DNA from 3 places in the Nonomuraea sp. NPDC049714 genome. Region 2 is predicted to be linked to each of the others. Evidence: riboswitches for the same ligand, from Rfam matches in the RefSeq annotation. Region 2 holds a riboswitch; each other region holds the start of a gene.
What was found. A riboswitch is a leader RNA that binds a small molecule or an ion and turns the genes downstream of it on or off. The one in region 2 is predicted to bind cyclic di-AMP.

Region 1 (4,833 bases), on a different contig from region 2:
GCGGGCGAGGTCGTCATCGATCGTGAGGTCAACCGGCATGCCGCGTTCGGCCTCGGCATTCACCGGTGCGTGGGGTCCCACCTGGCCCGGATGGAGCTCCGGGTCGCCCTGGAGGTCTGGCTGGAGCGGATCCCCCGGTTCAGCCTCGACGACCCCGAGGCGGTGACCTGGGCGAAAGGTCAGGTTCGCGGACCTCGTACGCTGCCGCTGCGCATCGGCTGATCCCGCGCCGCCGCGACGCGGGCGTCGATGGAGTCCAGGACGAGGTCGAGGCCGAAGGCGAAGCGGTCCAGCGCCCGCTGCAGCGTGTAGGGCAGGGCGGTGTCCGACACGGCGAACGCCCCGGCCTCGCCCAGCGCGGCCAGCCGGGGGAAGCGCCCGGCCATGCGCTCCCCCAGCAGCGGCGCGCGCCGTTCCCACCACTCGTCGTCGCTGCTGCCGGTCCGCGCGGGCGCCTGCTCGGCCTCGACGACCGCCGAGGCGGCGCCTCTGGTGTACGCCTCCACCGCCGCGACGCATCCCGCCACGTCGATCGCCGCCAGGCCGTGCCCGTCGAGCAGGGCCATCGCGGCCTCGTAGCGGGTGACGACGTTCGGGCCGAAGACCGTGCGCGAGGTCGCCACCTGCAGCAGCCAGGGATGGGCGCGGAAGGCGGCGAGGTCGGACCGCGCCAGGTCGCGCAACCCGGCCCGCCGACCGGCGTCGGCACTGGGCAGCGGCTGACCGCCCGCGACCCGGTCGACCATCAGCTCCAGCAACTCCGCCTTGCCCGGCACGTAGGTGTACAGCGACGCCGTGCCGATGCCGAGCCGCTGCGCCAGGGTCCGCATCGACAGGGCGGCCGGACCGGCGCTGTCGGCTTCGGCGATCGCGGCGTCGACGATCCGCGGCAGGTCGAGCCGCTGCCTCGGCCCGCGCCGGGGCGCCGGCAACCCGTCCCAGAGCAGCGCCATGGTGCGCGCCGCGTCACCCCGCCCCGCGTACTCCATCTCACGACCTCCAGAAAAACTCCGAACAGTGTACGGTGTCAACATGCGCACCGAGTACACCATCCCAGGCCTGCCCTGCCGGGACCTCGACGACGTCCTGCCCTTCTACACCGCGCTCGGTTTCGACGTGACGTACCGTCAGGAGCGCCCGAACCCGTTCGCCGCCGTCCGGCGCGGCGGCATCGAGCTGCACTTCTTCAGCGTCCCCGGGTTCGATCCCGCTGACTCGATGGGCAGTGTGGTCGTACTGGTCCCGGACACGTGGGCGCTGCACGCGGCGTTCGCCGCCGGGTTGCGCGAGGCGTTCGGGAAGGTGCCGGTGTCCGGGATCCCGCGGATGACCCGGCCTCGCGCCAGGCAGGGCGCGCCCGGCGGGTTCAGCGTGGTCGACCCGGGCGGCAACTGGCTGCGGATCCACCGGCACGGAGACGAGGAACCGGCCGCGCCGCAGAGCCGGCTGGCACGCGTGGTGGCCGCCGCCGTGCGCCAGGCCGACTCGCACGGCGACGAGGCCGCCGGGGTGCGCGTACTGGAGAACGGGCTGGCCCGGCACGCCGACGCGCCGCCCGCCGAGCGGCTGCCCGCCCTGGTCTACCTCGCCGAGCTGCGGCTGCGCACCGGCGAACGGGAGGCGGCGGCCACCCTGCTCGCCGAGGTCGGCGCGCTGGAGCTGTCCCCCGCCGACCGCGAGACCCTCGCCACCGACCTCGCCACGGCCGCCGAGCTCACCGCCGAACTGCGCGCCTCCCAGCCGGCCGGCTGACCTTCACAGCGGCCAGAGCCGCGCCCTTTCAGCGCGCCGAGCCGCTGACCGGGGTGGTCATGTGGATGATCATGGCGTGCAGATAGGCGCGGAAGTCCTCCAGTTCCTCCGTGCTCGGCGGCCGTCCGCGCCGCCCCTGACCGCGATGCGGGTCGAGGTACCGCATGCCGCCGGCCAGGAACCCGTACACGCACCACACCACGGTCCAGAGCAGATGCTCGGCGTCGATGTCGGCCGGTATGAGGTCCCGTACGGCGTTGAGCAGGAGGGCCGACAGCGGCCGCGAGTACAGGTCCTCCAAGCCGGGCACGTCGGCGGCGTCCCCCATCCATCGGTGCAGCCACAGCGCCAGGATCTGCGGATGGGTGGCGTAGAAGTCCAGGTAGGCGTCCGCCAGCTCGATCAGCCCCTCCCTGGCCGGGGTGAAGGCGGCCACCGCCGCGTTCAGGACCTCACGCTCGGCGCGATGCGCCCGCAGCATCACCTCCGCGTACAGCTGATGCTTGCCGCCGGCCCGCGCGGTCAGCCACTCCACGTCGACCCCGGCGGCGTCGGCGATCAGGCGCATCGACGTCCCGTCGAACCCCAGCTCGGCGAACAACCGTGCCGCGACGCCCACCAGCCGGTCCGCCTCAGGATCCATCGTCATGGTTCATCACTCTAAGTGACGGACAATCTTCCTGTGCGAATCGACCGCCTGATGACGGCCGGATGACGGCCGGCGGGCGCCTGCTCAGGCGGTGCGGCCGAGGGCGCGGAGCTGCCCGGGGGTGAGCGGGGAGACGTTCTGGTCGACGGGGTTGTCGGAGTACTGGTGGATGGCCCAGGACTTCCAGTCGGCCGGCGGGGTGACCGTGCCCTTGGCCTTGCTGTAGTGGGCGACCCAGAGCGGGTACTCGGCCAGCCCCTTGCCGTAGGTGTCGGCGAAGTTCCAGCCGCTGTAGAACATCGGGGTGATGCCGGTCTTGTCCTTCACGTGGGCGAGCCAGGTCTTGGCCCAGCCGTTGACCTCGGCGACGGAGCGGCCGTCGGTGGTCTCCAGGTCCAGCACCAGCAGGTCGCCGGGCTTGGCGGGCTGGGAGTTCACCATGGACAGGAAGTGCTCGGCCTCGGCGATGGGGTCGTTGGCCGGGTGGCCGTAGTGGTAAGCGCCGCGGACGATGCCCTTGGCGTCCAGTTCCCGCCAGTGCCGGGCGAAGGCGTGGTCGCGGAAGGTCACGCCCTCGGTCGCCTTGATGATGCCGAATTCGGCGGGGCTGGCGTTCCAGTCGTGGTCGGGCTGGTAGTTCGAGACGTCCTGGCCGTACGTGAGCGGGACGGTGCGTTCCTGGGCGACGGGCGCGTTCTCCGGCGGCGCCGCGTGGGCGGGGCCTGCCATGGCCAGGCTCGCGGCTGCGAGGGCGAGTCCGGCGAGGGCGCGGGTGAGGGGTGTGCGCAGGCGGGGGTCGAGCATGAGGGGGTTGACTCCTTGCTTCCATGCCGCCTACCGGGTTAGCTGACGGGTTCGGGCTGGGAAGTGCCCTACGGGCGCAGCTGGGCTGGCGTCCGATTCACCCCGGAAAAGAATGGGTCCCCGGCTCCGCGTGAGCGGATTAGGCGGCCGCGCACTGCCCTGGCTGGCAGGGGGTCCCACCAGGGCAGCGCGCGGTCCGGTCAATGATTCGGCAACGGATGGTCTAGGGGAGCCCCGTTCCGGCTGCCGTAATGACCGAGAAGGTATATAACCCCCAATGTCCCCGCAAGAGGGACAAACATCCACATAGACCCCGACTCCATCTGTCGGACGCCGCAACCCCTTGCCTGTAAGGGATTCCCGCCTCTAGGTAGATCTTTGACCGAGCAGGGGGCGCGACGGTCAGCCGTCCATCGCCTCGGCGAGTGAGCGGGGGCGCAGGTCGGTCCAGTGGGCCTCGACGTAGTCCAGGCACGCCTGCCGGGTGTTCTCCGCGAAGGCGACCGTCCACCCGGCGGGGACCTCGGCGAAGACGGGCCACAGCGAGTGCTGCCCCTCGGCGTTGACCAGAACCAGGAAGCGGCCTTCCGCGTCGTCGAACGGGTTGGTGCTCATGTACGGATTCCTCCTCGGAAGCAGTCAGGGACAGAGGATCAGCGGGACGCCGCTCGCGACAGGGCGTAGGGGTTCGGGCTGCGCAGCCGGCCGGCCATCGACTGGACGATCTCGCCCACCCGGACCGCCGTGTTGGACAGCAGGGTGGAGGTGAGGCCGTGGGTGTGCTCGGTGGCCCCCTGGACGTAGATGCCGCAGCGCATCGCCGGCGACGTCGCGATCCGGTAGTCGCGGCCGACCCGCAGCCCGCCGCCGGGAAGCCGCTCGCAGTGCTCGCCGATGGCGCCCAGCAGGGTCAGCGGGTCGGCCGGGCGATAGCCGGTGGCGAAGACGACGACGTCGGCGTCCAGCGGGGCACGCTCACCCGTCGGCAGGAACTCCACCGTGGCGCGCACCTCCGTCTCGCCCGGTTCCACCTCGACGAGCCGGGAGGCGTTGAGGATGCGCAGCCGCTCGGTGCCCCGCACCTTCTCCTGGTAGTGGCGGCGGTAGAGCTCGTCGATGACCTCCAGGTCCACCACCGAGTAGTTGGTGGAGGCGTGGTAGCCGAGCAGCCGCGACTTCACCTCGTCGGGGGCGGAGTAGAAGTGGTCGACCGCCGTGGGGTCGAAGATGCGGTTGGCGAAGGAGCTGTCGTCGGCGGGGGTGTAGCCGTACTTGGCGAAGACCGCGCACACCTCGGCGTCCGGGAAGGTGTCGTGCAGGTGGCCGGTCACCTCCGCGGCGCTCTGGCCGGCGCCCACCACGATGATCCTTCGCGGGTCGCGCAGCCCGGGGAGCCGGTCGAGCAGCTCCTCGCTGTGCCAGACGCGCTCGTCGCTCACCATGCCCTCCGGCAGGACCGGTTCGAGCCCGGCGGCGACGACCAGGTCACGGGTGCGCCGGGTGGTCAGCGTGCCGTCGCTCTGACGGACGACCACGTCCAGGTACTCGACCGTCCCGGCCACGGCCACCGGGGTGACGGCGACGACCTCGGATCCGTACTCCACCTGATCGGCGAAGGGCGCGGCCGC
Region 2 (4,833 bases):
ACCGCCGCGCACCGGCTGGTCGTACCGGCCGACCACACCAAGTGGAACACGATCGGCATCAGCACCATCGCCGAGCTGACCGAGGCCGACGTGGTCATCAGCGACGCGGGGCTGCCCGAGGACGCACGTATGGAGCTGGCCGAACGGGCCGGCGAACTGATCATCGCGGAGGGCTCGCAGTGAAGCGCACCATCACCCATCTGGCCGACGGCCGGGAGCTGATCTACTTCGACCGGCGCGACGACGCCGACCGGAGCGCGATCGACCGGCGACCCCTCGGGCCGCGGCCGGTGGCCTCCGAGCTGCGCTACGACCCGCTGACCGAAGAGTGGATCGCGATGGCGGGGCACCGGCAGACGCGTACGTTCCTGCCGCCGGCCGACGAATGCCCGCTCTGCCCGTCGTCCGACACCCGGTCGTCGGAGATCCCGGCGCACGACTACGACGTGGTGGTGTTCGAGAACCGCTTCCCGTCCTTTTCCGGAAATATCGGCTCTTATGAGGAAGCGGGCGGGCTGAGTGAGGTCCGGCCGGGGTTGGGACGGTGTGAGGTGGTGTGCTTCACCGCCGAGCACTCCTCCTCCTTCTCCCGGCTCTCCGACGAGCAGGTCGAGCTGGTCATGGAGGCCTGGGCGGACCGCACGGCGGAGCTGTCCGCGATCGAGGGCGTGGAGCAGGTCTTCTGCTTCGAGAACCGCGGCGAGGAGATCGGCATCACGCTCTTCCACCCGCACGGCCAGATCTACGCCTACCCGTACGTGACTCCCAGGACCAAGCTGCAGCTCGCCGCCGCCCGCCGGTACGCCGAGCGGCATCAGGGCCGCAACCTGTACGCCGACGTGCTCGACGCCGAGCGGGCCGGGCCCCGGGTGGTGGCGGCGAACGAGCTGTGGACGGCCTTCGTGCCCGCCGCCGCCCGCTGGCCGTTCGAGGTGCACCTCTACCCGCACCGGCAGGTACCGGACCTGGCCGCGCTGTCGGAGGCCGAGCGGTCCGCCTTCGCGCCGCTCTACACCTCGGTCCTGCGGGCCCTGGACGGCCTGTTCGACGTCGCGATGCCGTACATCTCCGCCTGGCACCAGGCGCCGGTGCGGCAGGACCGTGAGCTGGGCTATCTGCACCTGGAGCTGTTCAGCATCCGGCGGGCGCCCGGCAAGCTGAAGTTCCTGGCAGGATCGGAGTCGGCCATGGGCGCCTTCGTCAACGACGTGCTCCCGGAAGAGGCCGCGCGCATGCTTCGATCACAGGTAGATCACTGATTGATTTCCGATTGGAGTCGCGTTACCCGGGATCTACCACTAATATCCCTTGAGGCATGGCCGTAACGCTGTGCCACGCCTAATCCGGGCGAGTCGCCTGGAGCCGGGGACCCACCGCATCTGGGGTGAATCCACTTCGGTGGTAGGGAGCTCTCTGACCCGAACCCGTCAGCTAACCCGGTCGGCTGAGGGAGAGGAACCCGTTCGTGGCGGCAGCGTCCCCCGCGCACCTTGCCATCGGCGTCATCAGCGCGGCGGCGGTGATCTTCATTCCAGCGACGGTGTCGTCCGCGACCACCGTCACCACCACCTCCACCACCGCTGAGCCCAAACCGAGCGAGGCCGAGCTCCGTAACGAGCTCAAAGGGCTGAACCAGAAGGTCGACAAGCTCATCGAGCGCTACAACCTCAAGCGGGTCGAGCTGGCCAAGGCCAAGCAGGCCGCCGAGGCGGCCGAGAAACGGCTCGCCGCCGCCGAGGAGGCGCTCACCGCCGCCCGTGGGCGCGTCGCCGAGCTCGCCAATCTGCGTTATCAGAACGGCGGCATGCCGCTTCCGGCGTTGGTGGTGCCGCCCGACGGCGCCGCCGCGGCCCTGCTGGAGCAGGTCACCGCCGATCAGACGGCCCTGGTTCAGGACGTGTTCGACGCGCGCGACGAGAAGAAGAACGCCGCGGACGAGGCGGCGGCGCTGGCCCGCGACATCAGCGCCGACACCGCCGAGGTGGCCGAGCAGCGCGACGAGGCCGAGGACGTCATCGGCGACATCCAGAAGAAGCTCAAGGACCTCGTCCCGTTCAGCACCGGCCGCCGCTCCGACGGCAGCTGGGCGCCTCAGCTGCCGTCGGGCCCCGACAACATCACCGCCCGCACCCGGCTGATGCGCGAGCAGTTGCAGAAGAACTTCAAGCTGCCGTTCGCGGTCGGCTGCTTCCGCTCGGGTGGCGGCGGCGAGCACCCGCTGGGCCGGGCGTGCGACTTCATGATGAGCACCGGCGGCAGCCTCCCCAGCGCCGTCCACAACGCGCTCGGCGACAGCATCGCGGAGTGGACCGTCGACAACCGCGACAAGCTCGGCGTCAAGTACGTCATCTGGAAGCAGCGGATCAACCACGGCTCCGGCTGGAGCACGATGTCCGACCGCGGCAGCGTCACCGAGAACCACTACGACCACGTGCACGTATCCATGCACTGATAGGAGGACGAATAGCATCTGATGAGCTATTCGCACTCTTGAAGAAGGCGTTTTAGCTGGTCGTCGGTATGTGAGGGTGGACTCTGCCGAGGTCGTCCTGTGCGTTGGTGCGTGGCCAACTGCCTGCCAGCCGAGGCCGCACCCTGGCCACCTGTCGACAGATCGACCTGGACGCCTGGCTTGGCAGTCCTCAGCTCGCGAACAGCACCGAGGGGTCCCAGTTCACCCCGGACGACCACCGATGGGCGCAAGCACGACGCCTGTTGACCGAAGACACCCTCCCGACCGCCGACCGGGTCGCCGGCCTCTTGGTCCTGCTGTTCGCTCAGCAGGTTAGCCGGATCGCCCTACTCACCCGCAGCCGCATCCATCATCGCGACGACGGGCGCACCGAACTCAGCCTCGGTGCCACGACCGTCGTTCTTCCTGGCCCACTCGCCGACCTGATCAACCAACTCCCCACCCTGCGCAGCGAGGTCACCGCTCGCCACCTCCACGACGGAACCTGGCTCTTCCCCGGCCAGCCCCGGCACCCCAGCAGCTTGTCCCGCCGCCTAACCCAGCTCGGCATCGATGCCCGTCCCGACCACAACAGCGTCCTGCTCGCCTACGCCCGTTATCGGCAAACTCCTTGGACTTACGCTGAGCCAGCATCGGGGTCAGCCGAGGTAACAGGAATTCCGGCCATGAGCGGATCGCGAACTCTCTGACCTGCGAAAATATCGAGGTACCGAGCTCCGTCGTGGGACTCGCGCGCCAGTCGTACTTCCGAGATTACGATCACGATCGACTGATGGCCGCTTCTGGTCGTACCTCAACTCTACCCGAGTCAGAAAAGCGCGGCCCTGGCTGGTTGGCCAGAATCGGAACCCCTTGCTGACTCTTGATACGAGAGGGCCTATAACCGGTTGCGCGCCAGCCTGGGCATGCCGTCAGAATGGGGCGCATGATCGCGCCCGCCGACCTGGAGTTCATGGCCGGGCTGCCGGCAGCGTGGGGTTTTCCCCCGGATACGACGATCAGCCGAGCCGAGCAGGGGACCAACAACCAGACGTTCCTGCTCCACCAGGGGAGCCTCCAATTCGTGCTCCGGGTCAGCCAGACCCTGTCCGCCGCGCAGGTCGGCACCGAGCACCGGATCCTGCAGCGGCTGCGGCGGGCCGGACTTCCCTTCCAGGTGCCCGAACCAGTCGCCGCGCCCAGCGGGGACACGGTGATCGAGACCGCGGCCGGGCCCGCCACCGTCTGCCGGTGGATCCCCGGCGTGCGGCCCGACCTCACGGACCGGACGGCACTCGAGCGCTTCGGCCGGGCGGCCGGGCTGCTCGGCGAGGCGATGCTGGGCGTGCCGCCAGAAGACGGGCTGGGGGACTGGCGAGGTGACCCTCTCCTGGCGCACCCCGCCGTGCCGCACATCGGCGTCCTTTGCCGTCAGCTGCGCGCCGCCGGGATCAGCGCGGAGCGGGCCGCCCGCCTCGACGCCGTGGCACGCCGTGTCGGGCGGGAGTGGTCCGCAGGCTGCGGCGCGCTGCCGACCCAGGTCATCCACGGTGACCTGGCGGCCTGGAACGTGCTGGTGGACGAGGACACCGGGGAGGTGAGCGGGCTGCTTGACTTCGAGTTCGCCGGGGTCGGCTTTCTGGTCCAGGACGTGATGGCAGCGCTGTTCTACAGCGGGGCCCTGGAGTCGCGCGACTGGCAGCTCGGCACGGCGGCCTTCCTCCGGGGGTACGCCTCGGTTCGCCCGTTGGACGCCGCCGAGGCCGACGCGCTGCCCCGGCTTCTCCTCGCCCGGGCGGTCGGCAGCGTCCTGTGGCGGGCGGGCCTCTGGCTGAACGGGAAGGCACAGTTCGGCGAGGTCGCCGACCGGATCCGCAAGCTGGAGGACACGAACCGCTGGCTCGACGCCAATGGCGGAAAGCTCCGGTCACTCGCGGCCGCCGGCGGGTACGGGTGACTCGGAAGTACGGCTGGCGCGAGCCCTACGACGGAGCTTGGTACTTCGATATTTTCGCAGGTCAGAGAGTTCGCGATCCTCTCATGGCCGGAATTCCGTTATCTCGGCTGACCCCCAGCATGGCCAGGTGTTGGCGGCGTGAGTGATCTTTGAGACACCGGCGGAGCGGATCTGAACTACGCCAGCTCGTGGAGACCCGTGCCGTTGTTCCTACAGGATCGATGACGCCCTCTCGATGCTGGCTGACGAAGCCCCTCACGCCGAGTTCTTGGAGGCGATGACGCAGGCGGCCGAGTCGCCGAGCCCAGTTCATGACGAGAAGTCATCGCCCGGCAAGGCCGTCCGGCATCTGCCCACCGTAGGACATCTCGCATCCGTCTGTGGTCGTACCTGGCTCGTGCATGCCGCACCAAGATGCGACCTG
Region 3 (4,833 bases), on a different contig from region 2:
AGGAGGCGGACCGGCTGGCCGCGGACATGGTCGTCCGGGGCGTCATCCCGGAGGCGCCGCGGTCCTATGAGATCATCGTGATGGAGGAGAGCTGACGTGAGCGCCGAGTGGGGCGAGCTGGACGAGAGGGCGTGGCGGCTCTACAGCGGCGCGCACAGGCTGCTGCTCCGCCTGGCCGGTCAGGTGCCCGACGAGCTGATCACCCGGGTCCGCGCCATGCTGGCCAGGGGTGAGCTGTCCTACCTGCCCGACACGGTGACCATGGCGGCGGTGGCGGGCGGGGTCGCGCTGACGGCCGAGGAGGTCGCCGTCCTGCGCGAGATGCTCGCCGCGCTCGGCGCGGACGGTGACCCGGCGGGCACCGACGCGGTCGCGGTCGCGGCCGGCACACCCGCGACGGATCACGTCTTCTCCCCCGATGCGGCTCGGCCGGCACGCGTGCCCGCCGGGCTCGACCTGACGGACGGCGTCCCTGGCGAGTTCGCCGACCTGGAGGACGAGCTGTTCGACCTCACCGACCACCTCGCGGTCGACGCGCTGAGCGAGCACGCGGGCGTCGTGGAGGTCCGGCGCGCCTGGCGTGCCGGCCCCTCGGGGCCGCGCCGCGTCTATCTGGCCGAGGTGGACCCAGGTGTCCCTGCCTGGGAGCTCGCCCTGGAGGCGCAGGACGAACTGCTGGAGATGGGCGAGCACGATCCGCAGGTCGAGGTCTACTGGACCGGCGACGACCTGCCCTCGTACCACCGGTCCGCACACGCGTCCGCCATCCTCCTGTGGAGGCGCCCCGATCCTGCGTGAGGCGCCGCCGGACGGCCCTTCCGGGAGGTCTCTCAGGGGAGTTTCGCCGCCTGTGGCTTGCCGTGCTCCCCGAACAGCTCCCGCATCTGGCGAGGGTCGTGCGCGGTCGCGAGCGACAGGGTCAGCAGGAGCCGCGGCCTGCGCCTGCTGGAACCGCTGCGGCGAGGGGGTGCCCCTCATGCTTCGAGAAACGGCCGTCCAGGTAAGTCACGCCGACCGGTGACCTGGGAGGAGCGGCCTCCCCACCTCCGGGTGGCTACGCTGGTCGGGTGACCCTCGAACTCCCATACGACGAAGTGCCGGCAGATCCCGAGCAGCGCAGGCCGTGGTTGAGGAAGATCGCGTGGTGGGTGGCCACGGTCTTCGTCGGCGGCTTCGCGATCGCGCAGGGCCTCACCAGCGGCGTGGTGGCCTCCGTCGCCGTCCTGCTGTTCTTCGCGTTGCCCGACATCGCCCGCGTGATCAGGCTGCGTAAGACCACCCTGCTGTACCGCGCGGTGCACGAGCCGTGGGTGCCGCTCGTGTTCGTGATCGTCTACTCCCTCAGCCCGCTGTTCTGGGCGCCGCTGTTCACCGCCGGGCTCGGCTGGCTCACCCGGTCCCTGCTCATCCGGGCCCTCCGCTACGGACTGCCCCGGCTGCTCTGAGCGGCGCACCGGTCCGGGCCCCGCTGTCCGTACGACGCGGCGGGCGGTCGCGTACACCGTCCGCGCGCCGCGCTTCAGGAACCCGGACCATCCTGCGCGTGCTGCCCTGCGTCGACGCCGGCACCGCGACGCCCGAGGTCCTCGACGTCCTGTCCGTCGAGCGCGACCGCATCGCGGCGAAGATGGCCGAGCTGGAGCATGCTCTGGCCCAGCTGGACCGGGTGATCGACTTCGCCCGGCACCCGGATCACTGTTCCCCCCGTACACCGGGTGCGACTCCCTCGTGGGCGGGCGATCATAACGATTCTTGACCGATTTATACCCGTTTGCTACGTTTGGGGCTTGCGAGCGGCGGTCCCGTACATGCGGCCGTTGCTGTTCATTGCCCGGACCGTGCCTTCGCGCGGCCGCCTAATCCGCCGTCAGGCGGAGCCGGGGACCCACTCTTCTGGGGTGAATCAGCGCATGTCCGCGCTGTAGGGCACTTCCACGCCCGAACCCGTCAGCTAACCCGGTAGGCGGTATGGAAGCTAGGAGCAACCCTTTTTCATGCGTCTCACCAACCGGCTCAGCCATGCCCTGCTCGGCCTCGCCGTCGCCACCGGCGCCCTGACCGTCGGCGCCGGTGCCGCGCAGGCCGCCTCGCCGGCCGCCACTGCCGCCACTGCCGTCACCGCCGACGCCACGGCCGCCGCCCAGACCCGATCCCCCGTCACCGACGCTCCCGCCGTGCTCGGCAGCGCCGCGTACCTGATGGACGCGGAGAGCGGCGAGGTGCGCTTCAGCAAGGAGGCCGACCTGCGCCGGCCGGTCGCCAGCATCACCAAGGCGATGACCGCCTACACCGTGCTCAAGCAGGCCAAGCCGACGGACAAGGTCAAGATCACCACTGCGGACGTCCGGTACGGCGCGCAAGGCGGGGCGTCGGTGGCCTACCTGCGCGCGGGTGACGTCCTCACCGTCGAGGACCTGCTGTACGGGCTGATGCTGCCTTCGGGGGCCGACGCGGCGCACGCGCTCGCCCGCGCCTACGGGCCGGGCGTGAAGACGTTCGTCGCCGAGATGAACGCCACCGCCCGCGAGCTCGGCATGAACGACACCATGTACGTCAACGCCGACGGCATGCCGTACCAGGGCGGCGGCTACTCCACCGCCCGTGACCAGGCGATGCTCGCCAAGGCGCTGCTGGACGACGAGACCCTCAGAACGGTCACCTCGACCCGCTACCACTCGGTCAGCGCCACGTCCGAGCACGGCTCGTACAGCTGGAAGAACACCAACCGGCTGCTCGGCAACCCGGGCGTCCTCGGCGTGAAGACCGGCTACACCCGGGCCGCGGGCTACACCCTCGCCTTCGCGGCCGAGCACGACGGCGACCGTCTCATCGGCGTACTCCTCGGCGAGACCGACTCCAGCCGCCGCTTCGAGACCGCGCAGGCCCTGCTGGACTGGGCGGCGGCCGCCGACGACCGGTGAGCCCGGCACGCGGTCCTAGAGCCACCGGGGCAGCTCCGGCGCCGGTCGGCCGCCGAGGCCGGTGACGGCGTCCGTCCCCCGGCCGGAGAGGTACGCCGCGAGGCCGGCGAGGGTGCCGGTCACCGGGATGGAGCCGCCGGCGCCCGCGGTGGACCACTCGCCGTCGTGGTCGGTGGCCGTGACGGTGAGCGCGGGGCCGTCACCGGCGCCGGACCGTTTGGCGGTGATGTCGCCGATCAAGGCGGCGAGAAAGTCGGCCGGGAGAGCGTCGAAGCCCACGCCCGCGCCCAGGTCGACCGCGTGGACCATGACCTCACGGGCCCGCATCCAGGGGATCTCGCCGGCCGGGACGGTGCGGCCCTGGGCGGTGCGGACCTGACGGGCCCACTGCCGCTCGTCCAGCTCGGCGAGCCGCTCCTGAAGCGTGCCGGCGGACCGCGTGGCCCAGGCGCGCAGCTCGGCCGCCGGCCGGGCGGCACCGGCCTCGATGTCGGCGTCACGCTGCGCCGGGGAGGCGTACATCGGCGTCTCCTCCCCGGTGCGCGCCCACTGTGCCAGGTTGACCAGCGCGTCGGCGTTGGCGGCGACGTGGGCCAGCAGGTGGCCGCCGGTCCAGCCGTCGAGCGCCGTCCGCCGGAGCAGCCGGTCGTCCGGCAGGGTGTCCAGGGCGCCGAAGAAGATCTCGGTACCCTGGGCCGTCCAGCGCAGGCTGTCGGCGCGGCTCCTGCCCGCGGCCATCAGGCCACCGACTCGGCGACGGCCTTGGCCTCGGACCGGCCCAGTCCGGTGATCTCGGTGGTCAGGACGCTGCCGTCGGCGAGGTACCGGGCGGGCTTCCGGGCGTGCCCGACCCCGCCGGGGGTGCCGGTGGCGATGACGTCACCCGGGTTGAGCGTGACGATCGTGGAGACGTAGCGCACCAGGTCGACGGGGTCGAACACGAGGTCCGAGGTGTCGGCTCGCTGCACGGTCTCGCCGTCGACGGATCCGGTCAGGGTGAGCGACGGCCGGGTGCCGCCGGGCAGCTCGTCGGGGGTGACCAGGTACGGGCCGAACGGCGTGCTGCCTTCCCAGGTCTTGCCCTGCAGCCACATCGCCGAGCGGTACTGCCAGTCGCGCATGGTGACGTCGTTGAACAGGGCGAACCCGGCGATGGCCGCGACGGCGTCGGTCTCGCCGGCGCGCCGCACGGTCTTCCCGATGACGACCGCGAGCTCGGCCTCCCAGTCCACCTGCCCGGATTCCGGCGGGAGCCGGATCTCGTCGTCGGCCCCGATGAGCGCCTCGGCGTACTTGGCGAACAACGTGGGGTGGCGCGGCAGCTCCCGGCCCATTTCGAGGATGTGGTTGCGGTAGTTCAGGCCGACACAGACGATCTTGCCGGGGCGGGGGACGACCGGCGCGTAACCGACGCTCGCCACTGTGCTTCCCGTCGCCCGCGCGGCTCGCGCGGCCCAGTCCGGCTGGGCGAGCAGCTCGCCGACGTCGTTGAGGCCGAGGTCTACCAGGGTCTCCCCTTCGACGCGCACGGCCCGGGTGGCGCCGCCGGCGGTGCGGATGGTGGCGAGCTTCATGCGTTCCGTCCTTCCACGTGGGCGCGGTCGAGGTGCAGCGCCTCGAAGATCGGCCCGTCACTGAATCTGAAGAGATCGAGGGCGCCCGCGTCGGAGTCGGACGCCGAGGCCTCGGACCTGGCCGAGAACGACGTCCAGGACGGGACGACGAACAGATCGCCCCGGGTGACCGACCAGGACACGTCGCCGACCGTGACCCGCCCGCTGCCGTCGAAGACCTGGTACACCGAGGAGCCGACCTCCTGGCGAGGCGCGGTCTCCGCGCCGCTCCGGATCCGGTGCATCTCCACCCGGATGGTCGGCAGCACGTCGCCGCCCGTGGTGGGATTGGTGTAGCG

Region 1: linked by a shared signal. The riboswitch ahead of ACIBQX_RS37035 (glycoside hydrolase family 25 protein) and the one ahead of ACIBQX_RS46755 (coiled-coil domain-containing protein) in region 2 are both predicted to bind cyclic di-AMP.
Region 3: linked by a shared signal. The riboswitch ahead of ACIBQX_RS01135 (D-alanyl-D-alanine carboxypeptidase family protein) and the one ahead of ACIBQX_RS46755 (coiled-coil domain-containing protein) in region 2 are both predicted to bind cyclic di-AMP.

Annotation. Positions count from the first base shown of each region.
Region 1 is NZ_JBITLM010000012.1:35,753-40,585, forward strand. Features, by position in the region: gene ACIBQX_RS37015 (cytochrome P450) at 1-222, shown strand, start outside; gene ACIBQX_RS37020 (TetR/AcrR family transcriptional regulator) at 180-989, opposite strand; gene ACIBQX_RS37025 (bleomycin resistance protein) at 1,033-1,752, shown strand; gene ACIBQX_RS37030 (TetR/AcrR family transcriptional regulator) at 1,781-2,401, opposite strand; gene ACIBQX_RS37035 (glycoside hydrolase family 25 protein) at 2,486-3,205, opposite strand; cyclic di-AMP (ydaO/yuaA leader) riboswitch at 3,218-3,361, opposite strand; gene ACIBQX_RS37040 (MbtH family protein) at 3,608-3,820, opposite strand; gene ACIBQX_RS37045 (lysine N(6)-hydroxylase/L-ornithine N(5)-oxygenase family protein) at 3,859-4,833, opposite strand, start outside.
Region 2 is NZ_JBITLM010000019.1:118,512-123,344, reverse strand. Features, by position in the region: gene ACIBQX_RS46765 (DeoR/GlpR family DNA-binding transcription regulator) at 1-183, shown strand, start outside; gene galT (galactose-1-phosphate uridylyltransferase) at 180-1,259, shown strand; cyclic di-AMP (ydaO/yuaA leader) riboswitch at 1,326-1,460, shown strand; gene ACIBQX_RS46755 (coiled-coil domain-containing protein) at 1,466-2,452, shown strand; gene ACIBQX_RS46750 (hypothetical protein) at 2,716-3,162, shown strand; gene ACIBQX_RS46745 (phosphotransferase enzyme family protein) at 3,399-4,409, shown strand.
Region 3 is NZ_JBITLM010000001.1:213,055-217,887, forward strand. Features, by position in the region: gene ACIBQX_RS01115 (hypothetical protein) at 1-95, shown strand, start outside; gene ACIBQX_RS01120 (hypothetical protein) at 97-798, shown strand; gene ACIBQX_RS01125 (hypothetical protein) at 1,068-1,445, shown strand; gene ACIBQX_RS01130 (hypothetical protein) at 1,544-1,756, shown strand; cyclic di-AMP (ydaO/yuaA leader) riboswitch at 1,844-1,981, shown strand; gene ACIBQX_RS01135 (D-alanyl-D-alanine carboxypeptidase family protein) at 1,995-2,921, shown strand; gene ACIBQX_RS01140 (maleylpyruvate isomerase family mycothiol-dependent enzyme) at 2,937-3,659, opposite strand; gene ACIBQX_RS01145 (fumarylacetoacetate hydrolase family protein) at 3,659-4,495, opposite strand; gene ACIBQX_RS01150 (cupin domain-containing protein) at 4,492-4,833, opposite strand, start outside.